4 regions of the Pelorhabdus sp. sgz311002 genome follow, and region 1 is predicted to be linked to each of the others. Evidence: riboswitches for the same ligand, from Rfam matches in the RefSeq annotation. Region 1 holds a riboswitch; each other region holds the start of a gene.

What was found. Region 1 has a riboswitch for S-adenosylmethionine ahead of metK (methionine adenosyltransferase). Riboswitches for the same ligand answer to the same signal wherever they lie in the genome.
Region 2: linked by a shared signal. The riboswitch ahead of AC0NJP_RS00230 (methionine ABC transporter ATP-binding protein) and the one ahead of metK (methionine adenosyltransferase) in region 1 are both predicted to bind S-adenosylmethionine.
Region 3: linked by a shared signal. The riboswitch ahead of AC0NJP_RS06340 (DUF2292 domain-containing protein) and the one ahead of metK (methionine adenosyltransferase) in region 1 are both predicted to bind S-adenosylmethionine.
Region 4: linked by a shared signal. The riboswitch ahead of AC0NJP_RS13640 (trans-sulfuration enzyme family protein) and the one ahead of metK (methionine adenosyltransferase) in region 1 are both predicted to bind S-adenosylmethionine.

What each region holds. Positions count from the first base shown of each region.
Region 1 is NZ_JBWBCL010000001.1:513,438-518,312, reverse strand. It holds gene priA (primosomal protein N') at 1-93, opposite strand, end outside; gene AC0NJP_RS02680 (hypothetical protein) at 155-325, opposite strand; gene metK (methionine adenosyltransferase) at 394-1,584, opposite strand; SAM riboswitch class I at 1,653-1,759, opposite strand; gene coaBC (bifunctional phosphopantothenoylcysteine decarboxylase/phosphopantothenate--cysteine ligase CoaBC) at 1,809-3,017, opposite strand; gene rpoZ (DNA-directed RNA polymerase subunit omega) at 3,014-3,220, opposite strand; gene gmk (guanylate kinase) at 3,244-3,891, opposite strand; gene remA (extracellular matrix/biofilm regulator RemA) at 3,907-4,173, opposite strand; gene AC0NJP_RS02650 (YicC/YloC family endoribonuclease) at 4,218-4,875, opposite strand, start outside.
Region 2 is NZ_JBWBCL010000001.1:45,784-50,658, forward strand. It holds gene AC0NJP_RS00220 (MetQ/NlpA family ABC transporter substrate-binding protein) at 1-741, opposite strand, end outside; gene AC0NJP_RS00225 (methionine ABC transporter permease) at 773-1,426, opposite strand; gene AC0NJP_RS00230 (methionine ABC transporter ATP-binding protein) at 1,395-2,453, opposite strand; SAM riboswitch class I at 2,526-2,646, opposite strand; gene AC0NJP_RS00235 (YerC/YecD family TrpR-related protein) at 2,900-3,205, shown strand; gene hisZ (ATP phosphoribosyltransferase regulatory subunit) at 3,211-4,398, shown strand; gene AC0NJP_RS00245 (HD domain-containing protein) at 4,391-4,875, shown strand, end outside.
Region 3 is NZ_JBWBCL010000003.1:103,854-108,728, reverse strand. It holds gene AC0NJP_RS06355 (hypothetical protein) at 68-295, opposite strand; gene htpG (molecular chaperone HtpG) at 425-2,386, opposite strand; gene larE (ATP-dependent sacrificial sulfur transferase LarE) at 2,635-3,453, shown strand; SAM riboswitch class I at 3,480-3,579, shown strand; gene AC0NJP_RS06340 (DUF2292 domain-containing protein) at 3,655-4,002, shown strand; gene AC0NJP_RS06335 (N-acyl-D-amino-acid deacylase family protein) at 4,065-4,875, shown strand, end outside.
Region 4 is NZ_JBWBCL010000009.1:94,667-99,541, reverse strand. It holds gene AC0NJP_RS13645 (pyridoxal phosphate-dependent aminotransferase) at 1-698, opposite strand, end outside; gene AC0NJP_RS13640 (trans-sulfuration enzyme family protein) at 751-1,884, opposite strand; SAM riboswitch class I at 1,989-2,092, opposite strand; gene AC0NJP_RS13635 (MetQ/NlpA family ABC transporter substrate-binding protein) at 2,164-3,003, opposite strand; gene AC0NJP_RS13630 (methionine ABC transporter permease) at 3,029-3,697, opposite strand; gene AC0NJP_RS13625 (methionine ABC transporter ATP-binding protein) at 3,694-4,473, opposite strand; gene AC0NJP_RS13620 (ABC transporter permease) at 4,517-4,875, opposite strand, start outside.

The sequences.
Region 1 (4,875 bases):
CCTTGCTACCTCCCAACCTTCTGGAACCAGATAAGTAAAGGGACGATCAAGCCTTCTTACCGTTATATTTACAACAACCTGAGCATAGGTCATATTTTCCACCACGCATAAAAGTAAGGAGACTAAGAAATAGTCTCCTTATAAAATCCGATTTCTAAAATTCAATTCGCTCAAACTCGGCAAAATCCTGCTCCCAATTCCACCAGCTTGGTAAATTGCAGGAGAGAGGATCTTCCTGGGTAAACCAATCTTCCTCATAACAGTAAGGCATCTGTGGTGCGTAACGATGAAGACGGTTCTTAGCGCACGAGGAAAATCGTTTCATAATATCATCTCCTGACTATAAAATAAAGCAGCCTTTATAGTATAGCCAAGTATGATGAAATTATGGCTTTATAGACCAGCTTCCTGGCGTAAAATAGCAGCCTTGTCGGTTTTCTCCCAAGGAAGGTTCAGATCGTTACGGCCAAAATGCCCATAAGCAGCCGTCTGTTTATAAATCGGACGACGTAAATCCAGCATTTTTATGATGCCAGCAGGACGCAAATCAAAATGTTTCTGTACTAAAGCAGCGATAACAGCGTCATCCACTTTGCCTGTTTCAAAGGTTTCTACCATAACTGAAACAGGACGAGCTACGCCAATCGCATAAGCAAGCTGAATTTCGCATTTATCAGCAAGGCCGGCGGCAACAATATTTTTTGCCACATAACGAGCTGCATAGGCGCCAGAGCGGTCTACTTTTGTAGGATCCTTACCGGAAAAAGCACCGCCGCCATGACGAGCCATGCCGCCATAAGTATCAACAATAATTTTACGGCCTGTTAAGCCAGCGTCACCCTGTGGACCGCCAATAACAAAACGGCCCGTCGGATTAATATAATATTTAGTTTTATCATCAAGCAGTTCCGTTGGTACGATTGGTTTAATCACATGTGCGATTAAATCCTGTTCAATTGTTTTTAGTTCCACTTCTGGGCCATGTTGGGTCGAAATTACAATCGTATCAATGCGTACAGGCTTGCCATTTACATATTCTACCGTAACTTGCGTTTTTCCATCAGGACGCAAGTAAGGCAGTGTTCCATTTTTACGAACTTCCGATAAATGACGTGATAATTTGTGCGCTAAGGAAATTGGCAAAGGCATATAATCATCAGTTTCATTCGTAGCATAACCAAACATCATGCCTTGGTCGCCAGCGCCAATTGCTTCAATTTCATCCATTTCTCCCTGTTTCGCTTCCAACGCTTTATCAACACCCATAGCAATATCAGGCGACTGTTCGTCGATCGACACAAGGACGCCGCAAGTATCACCGTCAAAACCAAATTTTGCCCGAGTATAACCAATCTCTTTTACGGTGTTGCGGACAACTTTAGGAATATCGGCATAGCACTGCGTCGTAATTTCACCGGCTACATGGACTTGACCGGTCGTTACCAGCGTTTCACAGGCAACGCGAGCAAAAGGATCTTGTTCTAAAATAGCATCTAAAATGCCGTCAGAAATCTGATCAGCTATTTTATCAGGATGTCCTTCTGTAACTGATTCTGATGTAAATAAAACACGTTTTTCTTTCAAAAAAAGCCCTCCTCTATTGTGCTGTTTAAAAAAGAAAAACTCCCTAAATGGGAGTTTAATCATTCGCTCTCCCATCTCGCAAGAATTTCTCGCCGGAATTGGCACCGTTTTAGCTTGTACTAAATGGTTGCCGCGGTATCATTGGGCCTGTCCCTCCACCAACTCTTGATGAGTAAAATATAAAATTTTCACAAGTGCAATTGTATAGTAGAATGGCAAAAAAATCAAGAGCTTTTTTGCAGAATTGTGAAAACATGATTTAATATTTGATCAGCCAAAGCCTCTTTCGTCATCTGCGGTAATTCGACTATGGCGCCATCACGGAATAAAAGCTTGGCTATATTCGTGTCAACATTAAATCCGGCGCCTGGCTGTGATACGTCATTCGCCACAATAAGATCAAGATTCTTCTCTACCAGTTTTTTCGCTGCATAGGCTTCCACATTCTGCGTTTCCGCCGCAAAGCCTACGAGAATCTGTTTTTCTTTTATAGTACCCAATTCGCGTAAAATATCCGGATTGCGCTCTAATTCAATGATTAAATTCCCGTCATTTTTCTTGATTTTATGGGTAGCTACCGTTACCGGACGATAATCAGATACAGCGGCGGCCTTAATGACGACATCACAAGTCGTAAAATACTTTAGCACTTCTTGCTGCATTTCTTTGGCGCTCTCAACAGAACAAAAAGTAACACCATCAGGCTGCGGCAAACTGGAAGGACCAGATACTAAAACAACCTGAGCTCCTTGTTTCGCCGCTTGCGCTGCAATGGCATAGCCCATTTTCCCGCTGGATCGATTACCAATATAGCGAACAGGATCAATGGCTTCACGCGTGCCAGCTGCTGTAACTAAAATGGTCTTACCAAGAAGCGGCTTCTTCTGCGCAAAAAAGTTTTGTACAAAAGCGACAATTTCCAAAGGTTCCGCTAACCGTCCCACTCCTTCGGTGCCACAGGCCAATAGACCGCTGCCAGGCGAAATAAAGTGGTAACCAAGCTCTTTTAAAGTGGTCATATTTTTTTGCACAACAGGATTGCAATACATATTCGTATTCATCGCCGGAGCAACAATAACGGGAGCTTTTGTCGCCATCACTGTCGTAGACAGCATATCATCAGCAATCCCATTCGCAATCTTGCCCAAAATATTAGCGGTAGCCGGAACAATCAAAAACGCATCGGCTAACGTCGCCAGTGCAATGTGTTCGACATTCCAATGCTTCGCTTCGCTCCACATGCTGACAACAACAGGGTTGCCGCTCATTTCCTGAAACGTAAGCGCACTGACGAATTTCGCTGCCGATTCCGTCATAATCACATGAACATTGGCACCGGCTTTTTTTAATTTACTTACTACATCAACCGCTTTATAAACAGCAATGCCGCCTGTAACGCCTAGCACAATATTCTTGCCTTGAATTGACACTATTTAATACCTGCCTTTGTCCGCTCGTAGGAAACTTTACCTAAAGCGACTTCTTCGAGCGCCATTGTTACCGGTTTATTGGAACGACAGTCGATCAAGGTTGGTTCCCCGTCCATAATCTGTCTGGCCCGTTTCGCCGCCAGTACGACTAAAGTGTATTTACTATCTACCTTGTTTACGAGTAAATCAAGCGATGGATATATCATGTTTGAAAATCTCCTTCCTAAAATCAGCCTGGTAATTCTTCATCTTCGTCAATACTGCCAAACAGGCAAATATGTTCAAGTAACGCCTCATTACGAATAATGCGACAGTGCTCCGCCTGCATAATAGCCTCAACCTGACTTACCGCCTTCGCCACTACATCATTGACAATGACATAATCATATTCATGGGCAAAGGTAAGTTCTTCTTTGACGCATTTCATACGCCGCTCAATAACCGCTTCACTATCAGTTCCCCGCCCAACAATACGGTGTTCTAATTCCGTAAGCGACGGCGGCAATATGTAAATGAAAACGCCTTGCGGAAAAGATTCTTTGACTTTCATTGCGCCTTGAATATCAATCTCTAAGATGACATCTTGGCCAGCCTGTAGTTTTTCTTCAACAAATTGTCGCGGCGTTCCGTAATAATTACCATAAACCTCCGCCCATTCCAACAAGTTTTGTTGCTCACGCATCGTCAAAAACTCTTCCTGCGAAACAAACCAATAATTGACTCCATTTTCCTCCCCAACCCGCATCGGTCTTGTAGTAACCGATACAGAATAGTGAAGTGTAGCTGAAGCTTTTCGAAGTAACTCTTTACAAATTGTTCCTTTGCCGGCTCCAGAGGGGCCGGAAAGAACAAGTAGCGCTCCCTGACGCCGCGTCATACCTGTATATCCCCCTTATTCCTGTACATCTTCAGCACTATCTTTGCTTGACAACCGATGCGCGACAGTTTCTGGCTGAACTGCTGAAAGGATCACATGATCGCTATCAACAATAATCACAGCACGAGTTCGCCGTCCATAAGTCGCATCAATCAGCATACCACGGTCACGCGCTTCTTGAATAATGCGTTTAATCGGCGCCGATTCAGGACTCACGATGGAAATAATCCGGTTAGCTGATACAATATTACCAAAACCAATATTAATTAATTTGATTTCCATATTCTGATTCCTCCTGCAAAATTCTTGCAAAACCATTTATATTACTACTCTATGTTTTGGATTTGCTCTCTGATCTTCTCAATCTCACTTTTCATTTCCACAACGAGTGTAGCAATCTGATAATCATTGGCTTTAGAAGCAATCGTATTCGTTTCGCGATTAAATTCCTGCACTAAAAAATCAAGCTTTCGACCTACAGCCTCGCCACTATTTAAAATGGTCATAAACTGATCAAAATGACTTTTTAAACGGACAATTTCCTCGGTGATTGAAATACGGTCAGCAAATAAAGCAACTTCTTGCAACAACCGACCTTCATCAATTTGCACCGCCACAGGCTGTAAAAACTCATTCATCCGTTCCGAAATTTTTTGCCGATAATCACTGACAACCTGCGGCGCCCGCACTTCAATCTTCGCCAAAATTTCCTTCATGTCGGCAATCCGTCTGATAAAATCAGCCTCAATATTATCGCCTTCAGCAATCCGCATACTCATAAGATTCTGAATGGCCGAATCAGCGGCAGCGGCAATTTTGGGCCAAAGCACAGAAACATCCTCACGTACTTCTTCTACCTTCAGCACGTCAGGATAGCGGGAAATTTGACTGACTGATTCACTTGCTGTCATATTAAGTAGTGTCGCCAAATCGCTTATCGCCTTATGGTAAGCGATTGCCAGCTCTTTGTCAACCCTTACACTG
Region 2 (4,875 bases), 470 kb from region 1:
TTGATAGTCTGGATTTTCTTTATCTTTGCCTCTTACAGCAATAATATTAGCATAAGGCGATTCGCCGCCTTCTAAGGCAATGGCATCTTTTAAGGGATTCAGTCCGGCTGTAACGGCGTAGTTTGTATTGATGGCAGCTGCATCGATATCATCAAGGGAACGGGGAATCTGGGCGGCATCTAGTTCTTTTACTTTTAAGTGTTTGGGATTTTCGGCAATATCAGCCGCTGTTGCGGTAAGACCGGCATTAGGTTTTAATTTAATTACACCTTTTTGTTCGAGCAACAGCAGGCCCCGACCGCCATTGGTCGGATCATTTGGAACAGCGATTGTAGCGCCATCAGGCAACTGCGAAAGGTCCTTTACTTTTTTGGAGTAGATACCCATCGGGAAAATGACTGTTTTACCGATATTCACAATATCATAGCCGCGGTCTTTAATAATATTTTTTAAATAAGGATCATGTTGGAAACTATTTACATCAATGTCGCCCTGCTGGAGCGCTACGTTAGGCTGGATATAATCGTTGAATTCAACAACTTGGATTTTAAGACCTTGTTTTTCTGCTAACTTTTTGACTTCATCCATTAACTCAGCATGGGGGCCGGCAGTTACACCGACTTTAATGACCTTGTCCTTAGAGGAATCGGCGGCATTTTTACTGTCGCCGCAACCAGCGGTAAAGGCAAGTGTTGTAATGAGACTAAGACCAAGGCAAAGCAATTTCAATGGCTTTTTCATGAATTTCCCTCCTGATTTTTAGTTTTGAAATTTAGCGTTTATTGACGCGGCGGGCAAAAAGATCACCGCAAGATTGAACAAGTTGGACCATCACAATCAAAATAATAACAGTAATCAACATGATATCGCCGCGGAACCGTTGATAGCCGTAACGAATTGCCAAATCGCCGAGACCGCCGCCGCCGATTGCTCCGGCCATAGCGGAATAGCCGATTAAGTTGATGATCGTAATCGTAAGACCTAAAATAATACCAGACATGGCTTCAGGTAATAGTACTTTCGTAATGATCTGAAAAGGCGAAGCCCCCATGGATTGAGCAGCTTCAATCAGTCCTTGATCGACTTCCTTTAACGCCGATTCGATGATGCGGCCCACAAAAGGAATGGCGGCAATGCTTAAGGGGACAATGGCTGCATTGGTGCCGATCGATGTTCCGGCGATCATACGGGTAAGCGGAATGATCGCTACCATTAAAATAATGAAAGGGACGGAACGTGTTGCATTGACAATCGAACCTAATATGCGGTTTAAAGCTGGTTTTTCTAAGATATGTCCTTTATTCGTGGCGACAAGAATGACGCCGAGGGGTATGCCGAGAATCGTAGCAATGGCTGTTGAAATGATGACCATATATACGGTTTGTCCAAAAGACTCAGCCAGCAATTGAAGTATTTCTTGCGACATAGCCGATCACCTCGATTCCTAAATCTTTAGTTTGTAGATACTTTAAGGCGCTTTCAATATTTTCTTTAACGCCTGACAGTTCAATTACAAGAGTCCCGTAAGGCGTGCTGTCAATATGGTCAATATTGCCGTAGAGAATGCTAGCGTCTACATTGAAACGGCGAATCAAGCTAGCAATAATAGGCTCTTCAGCAGAAGCGCCGATAAAGGAAAGTTTTACGAGCAGATTATCACCAGTGACGCTCTCTTGGCGGATTTCACGACCGCTTAAGAGTTCGTCCAGATTGTTTTGCTCTAAAGTACTGATGAAATCACAAGTTGTAGCTGATTGCGGATTAGTGAAGATATCTAAGACCGGTCCTTCTTCGACAATATGACCGTTTTCAATTACAGCTACGCGGTGACAGATTTCTTTGATGACATGCATTTCGTGAGTGATAAGAACAATAGTAAGGTCTAATTTTTTATTAATACTTTTTAACAGCTGTAAAATCGAGTGAGTCGTTTGCGGGTCGAGCGCCGAGGTGGCTTCATCGCACAACAGAACCTTTGGTTGACTAGCTAGAGCGCGGGCGATGCCGACACGCTGTTTTTGGCCGCCGCTAAGCTGGGAAGGATACTGATTTGCTTTATCAGCTAAGCCGACAAGCTCTAAGAGCGGCAAAACCGCATTTTTAATTTCATTCTTACTTTTTCCGGCTAGCTCTAGCGGAAAGGCTACGTTGTCGAATACGCTACGGGAAGAAAGTAAATTAAAATGTTGGAAAATCATACTAATCTGCTTGCGAGCATCGCGAAGCTGTTTTTCGGTTAAGACCGTGAGATCTTGGCCAGCGACGAGAACTTCGCCTTCTGTCGGTCTTTCCAGCATGTTCATGCAACGGACTAAGGTGCTTTTGCCAGCGCCGCTCTTACCAATAATGCCGAAAATTTCTCCTTTTTCTACGGTAAGATTAATGTTTTCTAACGCGGGTATAGAACCAGCATCAGACTGGTATACTTTGGAGAGGTTTTTCAAAGTAATCATACATGTCACTTCCTTTACAAAATAGAAAACCTCTGCTCAGGGAGCAGAGGAAGTTAGCTTGTCATAGCAATCGCTTCATCTGCCAGGATATCATCCTGTAGGAATTGGCACCGTTCGTATTATACATATTTGCAAAATACGATGGTTGCCGCAGCTTCATTGGGCCAGTCCCTCAGCCAACTCTTGATGAATTACAAGTGTATGGAGTTGTTAGAATTGATAATAGCAAAGGATAGAATGTCTGTCAAGGGAGAAGTAATAAAAAAGTATATATTGAATATTCGAGCTATTTATAATGAGTTTAGTATCAGTTTAGTTGAAATTTTATAAATTAAAGAATAAAAGTGATAAAAAGAAAAAGAGATAAAGAATTAAAGGAAAGCAGGAACTGTTATTTCTTATACCGAATAAAGGAAACACATAAGAAAATGATGGGGGTTCAAGCTATGTCCATTAATCAAAAAATACAGGATCCGCATACGGATCAATTATTTAGAGCAATTCTTTCCATTGAGACACTAGAGGAGTGTTATCAGTTTTTTGAGGATATTTGTACAATCAGTGAACTCAAAGCAATGGCGCAGCGATTGGAAGTAGCCCGAATGTTGGAAAAAGGGGCTATTTATGATGATATTGTAGAAAAAACCGGGGCAAGTACTGCCACGATCAGCCGTGTCAAGCGTTGTCTCTATTACGGGGCTGATGGCTATCGGACAATTTTGCCGCGAATTGAAGCAGAGGAGAAGGAATAGAGTCTATGAAAACAGCGCAGTTTTTACCTCAAATTGCTTACGGAACGCGCGACTTTTTGCCGCAGGAGGCGAAACGCAAACGGATTTTAGAAGATCGGTTAGCTCAGCTTTTTGACAAATGGGGCTATGATGAAGTCATTACGCCGACCTTTGAGTATTGGGAAACTTTATCGATTGCTTCTGAAAGCAATTCCTACGAGCAAAATGTATTTAAATTTTTTGATCAAACCAATCGTTTGCTTGTACTTCGGCCGGAAATGACGACGCCCATGGCCAGAGTCGCTGCGACCCGTCTCAAAGAAAATGAAGCGCCGCTACGGTTAAGCTATATTGCCAGTGTCTTTCGGCAGGAGGAGTATCAGGCTGGCCGACAATGCGAATTCCATCAGGCTGGCGTAGAACTTATGGGTGTGCCCGGTCCAGAGGCTGATGCCGAAATTATTGCCTTGGCGGTAGAATCGCTTGCCGCCTGCGGCTTAAAAGAATTTCAGTTGAGCCTTGGTCACATGCAGTTTATTAGCGGCATGATGGCGGCAAGTCATTTGTCAAGCAGTCAGAAACAAAACCTGAAGAGACTCTTAATGTCTCGCGATCTCGTGGCGCTGCAAGCTGCTGTAACTGAGTCCAATCTGCCTGAGAATATCCAAAAGACGCTACTGGAACTGCCGCTTCTCCACGGCCGCGAAGAACTTTTGGCGAAAGCGGAAAAATTGGCCAATACGAAAGAAAGTGCTCAGGCGCTTTCTGATTTAACGCATATTTTCGAGCTTTTAAAAAGCTATGGCGTAGCCAAGTATGTAGAATTTGACCTTGGCATGATTCGCGATTTCGACTATTATACGGGAGTTGTTTTTGAAGGCTATACGCCGGGTCTTGGCTTTCCTGTATGCGGCGGCGGCCGCTATGATCAATTGCTGGCCTCGTTTGGACCAGGTGCGCCTGCTACTGGTTTCGCCCTAGGCATGGAGCGAGTTTTACTGGCTTTAGAGCGGCAGGCCGCAGAAGTGGCTGTTGCCAAAGACAATGTGTACATTGCTTGGCAAGACGGCGCTAGTGCTAAGGCGATCGCAAAAGCTTCCGCCCTTAGAAGTGAAGGTCGCCGTGTTGCCATGGCGCTTTGGGCGCAGGAGCGCGCCGAGGCTGAGAAAACCATGCAAGAAAAAGGCTATAGTGAGTTGATTTATTGTGACTAGCTGGCAACAGCGAATTCGCCAGCTTACAGCGGCTCTTGCCGCTGTGTTAACAGCGGAGGATCATCAGTTTGTACAAGAATATCTACAAGAAAAGGAACGAGCCTTATTTTATCAAATGAATCTTCCCGATCAATATCATGCGCTACAGGTCGCCTATAGCGTCCGGCGTTTGGCGATTTCTCATACAAAAAGCCGCTCTATTCAGCTGAATTTGCTGATTAGAGCGGCATTGCTGCATGATGTGGGACGATTGAAAGGCGATGTGACGACTTTCGATAAAATATGGACAGTCTTATTTGACTGTTTTTGGGAAAAGCGGGGAAGAAAGTGGGCCAGTCAGACAGCACTACCGCGAGATCATTGGCGACGGGCTTTATATCTGCATTATTGTCATGGCGAAGTGGGCGCTGATCGACTGCAAAGGCTAGGGTGCGACGAATTGCTTGTAGCTCTTGTCCGCATTCACCACCAGCCGCC
Region 3 (4,875 bases), on a different contig from region 1:
AGGGCTAAAATAAACTCCTGCGGCTATTCTAAGCGGCAGGAGTTTAGCTTTTTATAGTTTCAACGGGTTAGGAGAAGGCGTAAGAGGTAATGTCTCGTACGCCGGTTCGACCTTGGTCGGTACAAAACTCATAACCGCAGGTTAAATAATCAAGTTTGTGATTTTGGTGTTCGCCGCTATCAATTAGATTCTGATAGAGTTGCACGGCACTTTTCATATTTTCTAGATAGATACAGGGACTTTGCTTCGGATTGTCTTTGTAGCTTACAAATACGTAACACTTGCTAATGGACATCGTAACCATCCCTCTCTAAATTTGTATTTAATTTAGATTATTCTAATTAGTTAAAGAAATTCCTGCTGTTAAAAAGAAAAAGACTTGACTGTTTTTACACAATCAAGTCTTTGTTAGACAATCCTATACTTATTTTACGGTTTTTGCCATAAGTTCAGCTAGTTTATTGGCAAATCCAATCGGATCTTCTGGGGATAGACCTTCAATCAAGAGAGCCTGATCATAGAGAAGTCGGCAATAATCAGCAAACTGCTCCGAAGAAGCATCTGTTTCGTAGAGATCTTTTAAAACGTTAAATAAAGCATGCTGCGGATTTAATTCTAAAATGCGGCTTGCTTTCATCATAGTCCGGTTCATTTCAGACAAGATATGTTCCATCGATAAGCTGATTCCTTGATCACTGCTGACAAGGCATACAGCACTTGATTTTAAGCGAGTGCTGATTTTTACTTCGGTGACTTTGTCACCGAGCTGGTCCTTAATCGCTTTAATAAACGCTTCATTTTCCTTCGCGAGCTCTTTCGTATCTTGTTGAGTTTCCGGTGAATCAATATCTGCTAAATCTAAGTCACCGCGACTTGCGGAATGAAAGTGTTTTTCTTTATATTCACGTAACGCTTCAATGGCAAATTCATCGACGCGATCAAAGAGATATAAGATTTCCAATCCCTTTTCTTTCAGCAGTTCTAGCTGAGGTAATTTGTCAATTGTATCATAATCTTTTCCTGTAGCGTAATAAATAGCTTTTTGTTTTTCTGGCATACGGCTAATATAATCAGCTAAAGTGGTGAGCTCATCTTTATTCTTGGAAGAAGGGAATAGCAAAAGATCTTGCAATTTTTCCCGGCTGGAAAAATCGGAATAAATACCGGCTTTTAAAGCAGTGCCGAATTCTTTCCAAAATTTCTCGTATTTAGGGCGATCATTATGTAGGAGGCGTTCTAATGATTTGAGTACGCTTTTCTCCAAATTTTTGCCAATCAATTTAAGCTGCTTGCTATGCTGTAATAATTCCCGGGAAATATTTAAGGAAAAGTCCGGTGAATCAACGAGACCGCAAACAAAGCGAAGGTAAGGCGGCAGCAAGTCTTTGCAGTTTTCCATAACAAAAACATGTTTAGAATACAAGGAGATTTTTGAAGCTGCGTCACGTTCATAAAAATCGAAAGGTGCATGAGCCGGGATAAAGAGCAAAGTGGTATATTCGACAGCTCCTTCGACACGAGAGTGAATGACTTCTAGCGGTTCTTCCCAATCATGGAACTGACTTTGATAGAATTTTTGATATTCTTCTTGGGTAACTTCACTTTTATTACGCGACCAAAGCGGTGTCATAGAATTTAAAGTCCGCACTTCTACTGATTCTGTTTCTGGGGCATCCTCAATAACTTTTCCTTCGTTATCAAGCGGTTTTTCTTTGTGGATGAAATTCATCTTTATAGGATAGCGAATATAATCGGAATATTTCTTGATGAGATTTTGCAGTGTATAGCGTTCTAGGAAATTTTCCTCGCCAGCTTCTTTGCCGCAGAAGGCGTCATGAAGCGTTAAAATAATGGTAGTGCCGCGAGTGTCTTTGTCAAATTCCTCGATCGTATAAGTTCCGTCGCCTGCTGATTCCCATTTTACACCCTTTTCTTGTCCGGGAGCTCGTGTCAGAAGCGTGACTTTTTGGGCAACCATAAAGGCGGAATAAAAGCCGACACCAAATTGGCCAATCAGCTCTGTATCAGAATTTGTGCCTGATTCTTTCATTTTAGCTAAAAAGGCCTTTGTACCTGATTGAGCAATTGTACCGATAGTGGCGATGACTTCGTCATAGGTCATGCCCATGCCATTGTCAGAAATCGTTAATGTTTTTGTACTTTCATCAGGGGATAGCAGAATTTCAAAGGTATCATTTCCTTCTAGTAAATTCTGATTGGTTAACGATGCAAACCGAACTTTATCAATGGCATCCGAGGCATTGGAGACCAATTCACGCAAAAAAATCTCTTTGTTTGTATAGATGGAATGGATCATTAAATCGAGAAGTTGTTTCGTTTCAGTTTGAAATTCGCGCGTTTCTTTTGCTTTAATTTCCTGTGTCACGGTAAAGCCTCCTAAAAGTATGGTGATTCTGTACTCTATTATTTTGCGAAATTCCCAACAAAATGGCAAGTAAAAATTTCCCATATCGGGAAATTTTCATTGACAGAGTTGTAGTTCCATGCTATTTTATATTAAAACAAATACGCTAAGTAGCTGATCAGAAATACTGAAGGCTCATTGTATCTTTTGAAAAATAAGGTGCAGTGGCCTTTTTTTGTTGTTTTATTTAAATGAACGGGGGGATTGTGATGAATACTCTATCTGATAAGCTGGCGAAGCTTGAAACAATGCTTCGTAGTTATGAAAGTGTAGTCATCGGTTTTTCTGGTGGGGTCGACAGTACTTTTTTAGCCGCCGCTGCTTATAAAATATTAGGTGAAAAAGCTCTTGCAGTTACTGCTTACTCAGCAACCTTGCCGCAAAGCGAAAAAACTGCTGCTATAGCGGTAGCCAAAGAAATTGGCATTCGTCACGAGTTGCTGCCAATCGATGAACTCGCTAGCCCTGACTTTAGAGAAAATGACGCAGATCGCTGCTATCATTGTAAAACACTGCGGTTTTCTGCGTTGGTATCCTGGGCTAGACAACATGAATTTCAATGGATACTCGAAGGATCAAATCAAGATGACCTCGGCGACTATCGACCAGGCATACAAGCTGTTTCAGAATTGGATCAAGTCGCATCGCCTCTGCTAGAAGCTGGTTTCACCAAAAAAGAAATTCGTCAACTTTCGAAAAAGTGGGGGCTGGCAACCTGGAATAAACCAAGCGCAGCCTGTTTGTCGTCTAGGGTGGCTTATGGCGAAGCGATAACTGCGGAAAAGCTTGGACAAATAGAGCAAGCTGAAGAGTATATCAGAAAGTTTTGTTCTGGTTCGATACGAGTGCGTCACCATGGGCAGGTAGCTCGCATTGAAGTCGAAGCGGAATGGATCCCCAGTTTATGTCAGGATAAAGTACGAGAGCAAATTGTAGTCGAGTTTAGGCGTCTTGGCTTTACTTTTATAACAATCGATCTTAACGGCTATCAAACAGGTAGTATGAATGCTTTGCTGCAACAGAATTGAGAAAATGATATAAATTACCGAATAAACTCTTATCTAGAGTGGTCGAGGGACTGGCCCGATGACGCCCGGCAACCGGCTTTTTAGCAAGGTGCCAATTCCAGCAGGAAATTTCCTGAACGATGAGAGAAGCGCAGAAACGTAAGAGCTTCTTTCAAATGGGCTCTTACGTTTTATTTTTTAGTCTAAGGGAGAGAAAACAGTATGCTAGAAAAACAAAATCAAATTTCGGTAAAGCAACTGGACCAGATTTTAGCTATTTTGCAACAAGTGTATCATGGACATCTTACGCTCACTTGGCAGAATTTCCGTTTGATTCAGATTGAACGCAATGAAAAAATTCGTCCTGATGAATCGTTAGGCTCATTTCGTAAAAATAGTGAACGTAGTAAGGAGTTTAAAGCGGTGCGCAAGGGGCTGGAAGAAGCCTGTGAAGGAATTGAGTATGGCCAGGTTACTATCGTAGTGAAAACAGGGAAAGTCGTCCAGATTGATCGGACTGAAAAACAACGTTTTACTGCTTTGGCAGGACTTGATGGCGATGGTATTTAGATTAAAACCACGGTATAATGAAACAAACTTGATTCATTATCGTAGAAAGAAAGGCGGCCACCATGATCTATGACATCGTAATTAGCGATGGTTTGCTTATTGATCCTGAAAGAGGGATGCGACGACGCGGCAATATAGGAATTTTCAACGGGAAAATTGCGGCAATTACATCAGAAGAATTACAAGGACGCGAGGTTCTCCCTGTGGCAGGGCGGATTGTTTCGCCAGGATTTATTGATATTCATGGGCATGTAGATCTTGACGATTATTGCGGTGAATTATCTTTGCGGCAAGGAATTACAACAACGATTGGCGGTAATTGTGGACTTGGCCCGCTTGATATAGAAGCGTTTTTTTCCGCGCAAGAAAAGCAGGGGTTTATTCTTCATCAAGCGGAAATGATTGGTCATTCGATTAGTTTGCGAAAAGCTGTCGGAGCATTGGATCCTTTGCAGCCAGCTACGGAAGAGCAGCTACAGCAAATGGAACTCTTTGTAGAACGAGCTTTTATTGAAGGGGCTTGCGGCTTGTCACTCGGGCTAGCCTATGCGCCGGGGACATCTGAGGCAGAAGTTATACGTTTGAGCCAAATTGCCGCTCGCTATGGGCGGGTTATATCAATTGACACAAGAATGATTACTGCCATTGATATGTTTTCTTTAGTGGAAGCGATCCAAATTGCACGGCAAACTGGAGCGAGAATTCAGGTGTCTCATTTAGTATATCAATATGGTACCGGTATGGTAGCAGAGGCATTGGCGCTTATTAACCAAGCGCGCGCTAGCGGGATTGACATTCGTTTTGACAGCGGTATGTATACACAGTGGGCGACGCACATTGGAGCTGTATTATTTAATGAAGAGTCCATGGCGT
Region 4 (4,875 bases), on a different contig from region 1:
CTGTTAATAATAATCGTCCGTTCAGCCATCCCCGGCAGATTATAAAGCGGAATATGTTTAGCGCCATCATAAAGGATATATTCGTAAATTTCGTCAGTAATTGCCAAAACATCATACTTTTGACATAACTCAGCAATCACTTGCAATTCTTCCGCTGAAAACACTTTACCGGTAGGATTATGAGGCGTATTAATAATAATCGCTCTCGTCTTATCAGAAAAAGCTGCTTTTAATTCATCTAAGTCGAGGTGAAAATCCGGGGTATGGAGCGTCACATATTTTGGAGTCGCGCCGCATAGAACAGCATCAGCGCCATAATTCTCATAGAAAGGTTCAAAAACAATGACTTCATCGCCAGGATTAATCGTGGCAAGTAAGGTGGCGATCATCCCTTCCGTGGAGCCGCAGCAAACGGTAATTTGTTTTTCCGGATCAATTTCGATACCATATTCTTTTTTTACTTTTGCCGTAATGCCATCGCGTAAATCCTTTGTTCCCCAAGTGATCGCATATTGATTATGATCATTAAAAATTGCGTCAGCTGCAGCTTGTTTAATCGCGTCAGGCGCTGGAAAGTCGGGAAAGCCTTGCGCGAGGTTAATTGCGCCATGTTTTACAGCTACCCGTGTCATATCACGGATTACAGACTCTGTAAAATGACTTGCTTTTTCGGAAGCGTACTTTTGAATTCTCTGCATAATTTCTTCGTCTCCTTTTTCCTAACACCTATTAATAGTCATAAAACAATTTTTATTCCAGAGCCTGATCCAAATCGGCAATAATATCCGTCACATCTTCCACGCCAACAGAAAGGCGGAGCAAGCAATCATCAATACCTAATTTAGCTCTTGTTTCCACCGGAATATCGGCATGGGTCTGTTTCGCCGGAAAAGTAATCAATGTCTCAACACCGCCGAGACTTTCGGCAAATTGAATGAACTTCACTTTTTCGAGTACTTGCAGCACAAGTTCCGGTCGCTCCACCGTAAAAGAAACCATACCACCATAACCAGAAGCTTGCTTATCTTGAACCGCCTTGCCGGGATGCTCCGCTAGACCAGGATAATAGACTTTCGTTACATGACGATGCTGGTTAAGCCATTCAGCTACAGCCTGAGCATTCTCATTGTGACGCTGCATCCGAAGCGCTAAGGTTTTCATGCCGCGAATCAGCAGCCAACTATCGCCAGGACTTAAAATATTGCCTGTAGCGTTTTGGATATATTGAATTTTTTCAGCGAGTTCGGGATCATTAGCTACAACAAGGCCGCATAATAAATCATTATGACCTGCTAAATATTTCGTACCGCTGTGAAGCACAATATCGGCGCCCAGTTCTAAGGGGCGCTGTAGACAGGGCGTTAAAAAGGTATTATCAACAATCAAATGAATACCTTTCGCTTTCGTAAGCCTTGCTGTTGCCGCAATATCGACAATATTCATTAACGGATTGGTAGGCGTTTCAATCAAAACTGCCTTGGTATTAGCTTGGATGGCTGCCGCAATATTTTCTACGTCAGTAGCATCAACATAAGTTGCGGTCAAGCCAAAGGGAGCAAACACCTTATCAATGACGCGATAAGTTCCGCCATAACAATCCTGAATCACCACAATATGATCGCCCGCCTTGTACAGCATCAACACTGCCGTAATAGCCGCCATCCCAGTCGCAAAGGCATAACCGCCTGCACCATTTTCTAAAATTGCAATTCCCTTTTCTAAAACTTCTCTCGTTGGATTTTTTGTGCGCGTATAATCATAACCAGTACTTTGCCCCACTGCGGGATGGGCAAAAGATGCTGTTTGATAAATCGGCGTACTAATTGCTCCTGTTTTCTCATCGCTGCGTACACCAATGTGCACAATTTTCGAATTCAATTTCATGATTTTCCTCCATCCTGTTGTAAAACTCACTTTAGAAACATTTACTTTTACTGCAATGCATACAAAAAGTCCCTTTCCATGAGGAAAGGGACATAACTTCCTTTCTCTCATCTTTCAGGATTTCTCCTGCTGGATTTAGCACCTTACGCGTAAAAACGCCGGTTGCCGGGTGTCATCGGGCCAGTCCCTCGACCACTCTTGATAAGAGTTTCGCTATGAAATTGTTAATAGTGTAACATTGCTTTATCTTTCTGTCAATGGAATGGAGTATAATTTTTTCTAAAAAGCGGCAACTACGGCTACGCCATATTTATCTTGAATAAATTTCTTCACCTCTGGCGAAGTTAAATATTCAGCAATTTTTTTGATTTCCGGGCGATTTTCATCCCCTTTTCTTACGACAAGATCATTGGCATAAGGGGAATTAGCATCTTCACGAAATAAAGCTGTTTTAGGATCTATTTTTGCTTCTAGCACATAATTGGTATTGATAACAGCTCCGTCGACATCAGGCAAAGCTCTAGTCAGTTGTGCCGGATCGACCTCAACAAATTTTAAGTTTTTCGGATTTTCGACAATGTCACGCGGTGTCGCGGCAAAAGTAGCTAACCCTTCTTTTAATTTGATTAATCCATTGGCCTGGAGCAAAATAAGCCCCCGATATTCGTTGGAAGGGTTATTCGATATTGCAATAGTGGCGCCATTTTTCAACTCATCCTTTGATTTAACCTTCTGTGAATAAAAGCCAATTGGTTCTACGTGAACCTTAGCTGCCACTGTAAAGTCATAACCTTTTTCCTTCGCAACAGACTCAAGATAAGGCAAATGTTGAAAATAATTACCATCAATCTGTTTATTCTGCAGAGCAGGATTTAATTGCCCTTCATCATCTAAAACAACGACCTCTAAATTAATTCCTTCTGCTTTTAATTTTGGTTTAATAAAATTTAAGATTTCAGCATGAGGCACAACGGCTGCGCCAATTTTGACAGTTACTTCTGATTTTCCTGTAGTCTGAGTGCTTTCTTTTTTGTCGCTGCCGCAGCCTCCCATACTCGTGGCTAATGCAACAACACCAAGTATGATAATCAGTTTTTTCCAAACTTTCTTTGTGAACATCCCCATCATCCTTCTCTCTTATCCTTTATTCAAACTTATAACGTTTACGATTAATCCGCCTAGCGAGCCAATCACCTCCCCATTGAATGCCTTGTACTAAAATGACTAAAATAATAACAGTGGCAATCATCACATCATCACGATAACGCATATAACCAAAGCGAATCGCGAGACTTCCTAGACCGCCAGCGCCAATGGCGCCAGCCACAGCAGTAAAACCAGTAATCGCGATAATTGCCAGCGTGACACCCCGGACTAAAGAGGGCAGTGCTTCTGGAATCAGAACTTGCGTGATAATAGTAAAAGGCGTGGCTCCCATCGCTACAGCCGCTTCAATTTTTCCAATCCCCACCTCTTTTAAGCAATTCTCAATAATACGTGCTAAAAAAGGCGCTGCGCCAATCGAAAGCGGTACAATCGCTGCCGTAGCCCCAAGTGTCGTGCCAATTAATAAACGAGATAAGGGCAATAAAATTACAATCAGAATAATGGAAGGAAAGGATCGAAAAATATTAATAATCGTTCCTAATATTTTGTTAATCCTAGGCGATGCCAATAAATTTCCTTTCTCGGTAATCACTAAAATAACACCTAGCGGCAACCCCAAAACCAAGGCGGCTAAGGTCGACAGTAACACCATATAAACCGTATCGCCAAGACCGATAAATAATAAGTCTAATAAGTCATCATTCAAATGCCTTCTCCCTCCCGAAAAATCCGCTTTGATTGAAACCCTTGCAGAATCTGCACAAATTTTTTAGCCGTGTCACTTTCTGGATTCATAAAAAATTTATCCACAGTTCCTGTTTCTACGATCTTCCCTTGTTCAATGACAGCCATATGATTGCAAATATGCTTTAAAACATCTAACTCGTGAGTAATCAGTACAATTGTTAACCCCAATTTTTGATTAATAGCTTTCAATAATTCTAGAATAGAATAGGTTGTTTGCGGATCAAGGGCCGAAGTTGCTTCATCACTTAGAAGTACATCTGGTTCATTTGAAAGAGCTCTGGCAATCCCTACACGTTGCTTTTGTCCACCGCTCAATTGCAATGGATAGGCATTTGCTTTGTCTGTCAAATCAACGAGTTCCAGAATGGCGGCAACACGTTTGGCAATTTCTGTTTGCGAATAACCAGCCACCTTTAACGGAAAGGCCACATTATCAAAAACCGTCTTGGCATCAAACAAATTAAACTGTTGAAAAATCATGCCGATCTTGCGGCGAGCCAGTCGCAGCTGTTGTTTATCCATCGTAATAATATCTTGACTTCCAATTAAAATGCTGCCAGAATCCGGCTCTTCCAGTCGATTCAAACAACGAATCAGAGTTGATTTTCCAGCACCGCTAAACCCGATAATTCCAAAAATATCACCGTCATTAATCTCTAGATTAATGTCTTGAAGCGCATGAACAGTTGCTTGCGGTGTTTGATACATTTTACTTACATTCTGAATGCGAATCATCAGCTTTCAACTCACTTTACTTATAGTCAACTGCCTATGCTTTTCAGCTTCCGGTAACAGGATCTTCTTTCCAACGTGTCACGCGTTTTTCAAGAGCCACCAACGTATAATTTAGAGCCACGCCTAGCATTGACATGGTAATAATAGAAGCATACATTGTAGGGATTTGATATTTCACTTCTGCATCATAGAGTAAAAAACCGAGGCCGGCATTGGCGCCAATCATTTCCGCTGCAATCAAAATCAAAATAGAAGTGGTAGCACTTAAACGAATACCTGTAAAAATAGCTGGAATTGAAGCCGGCACAATGACTTTGCTAAAAATAGTCAATTGAGATGTCCCCATCGAGCGAGCCGATTTAATTAACAGCGGATCGACACTGCGAACCCCAGCAATGGTAT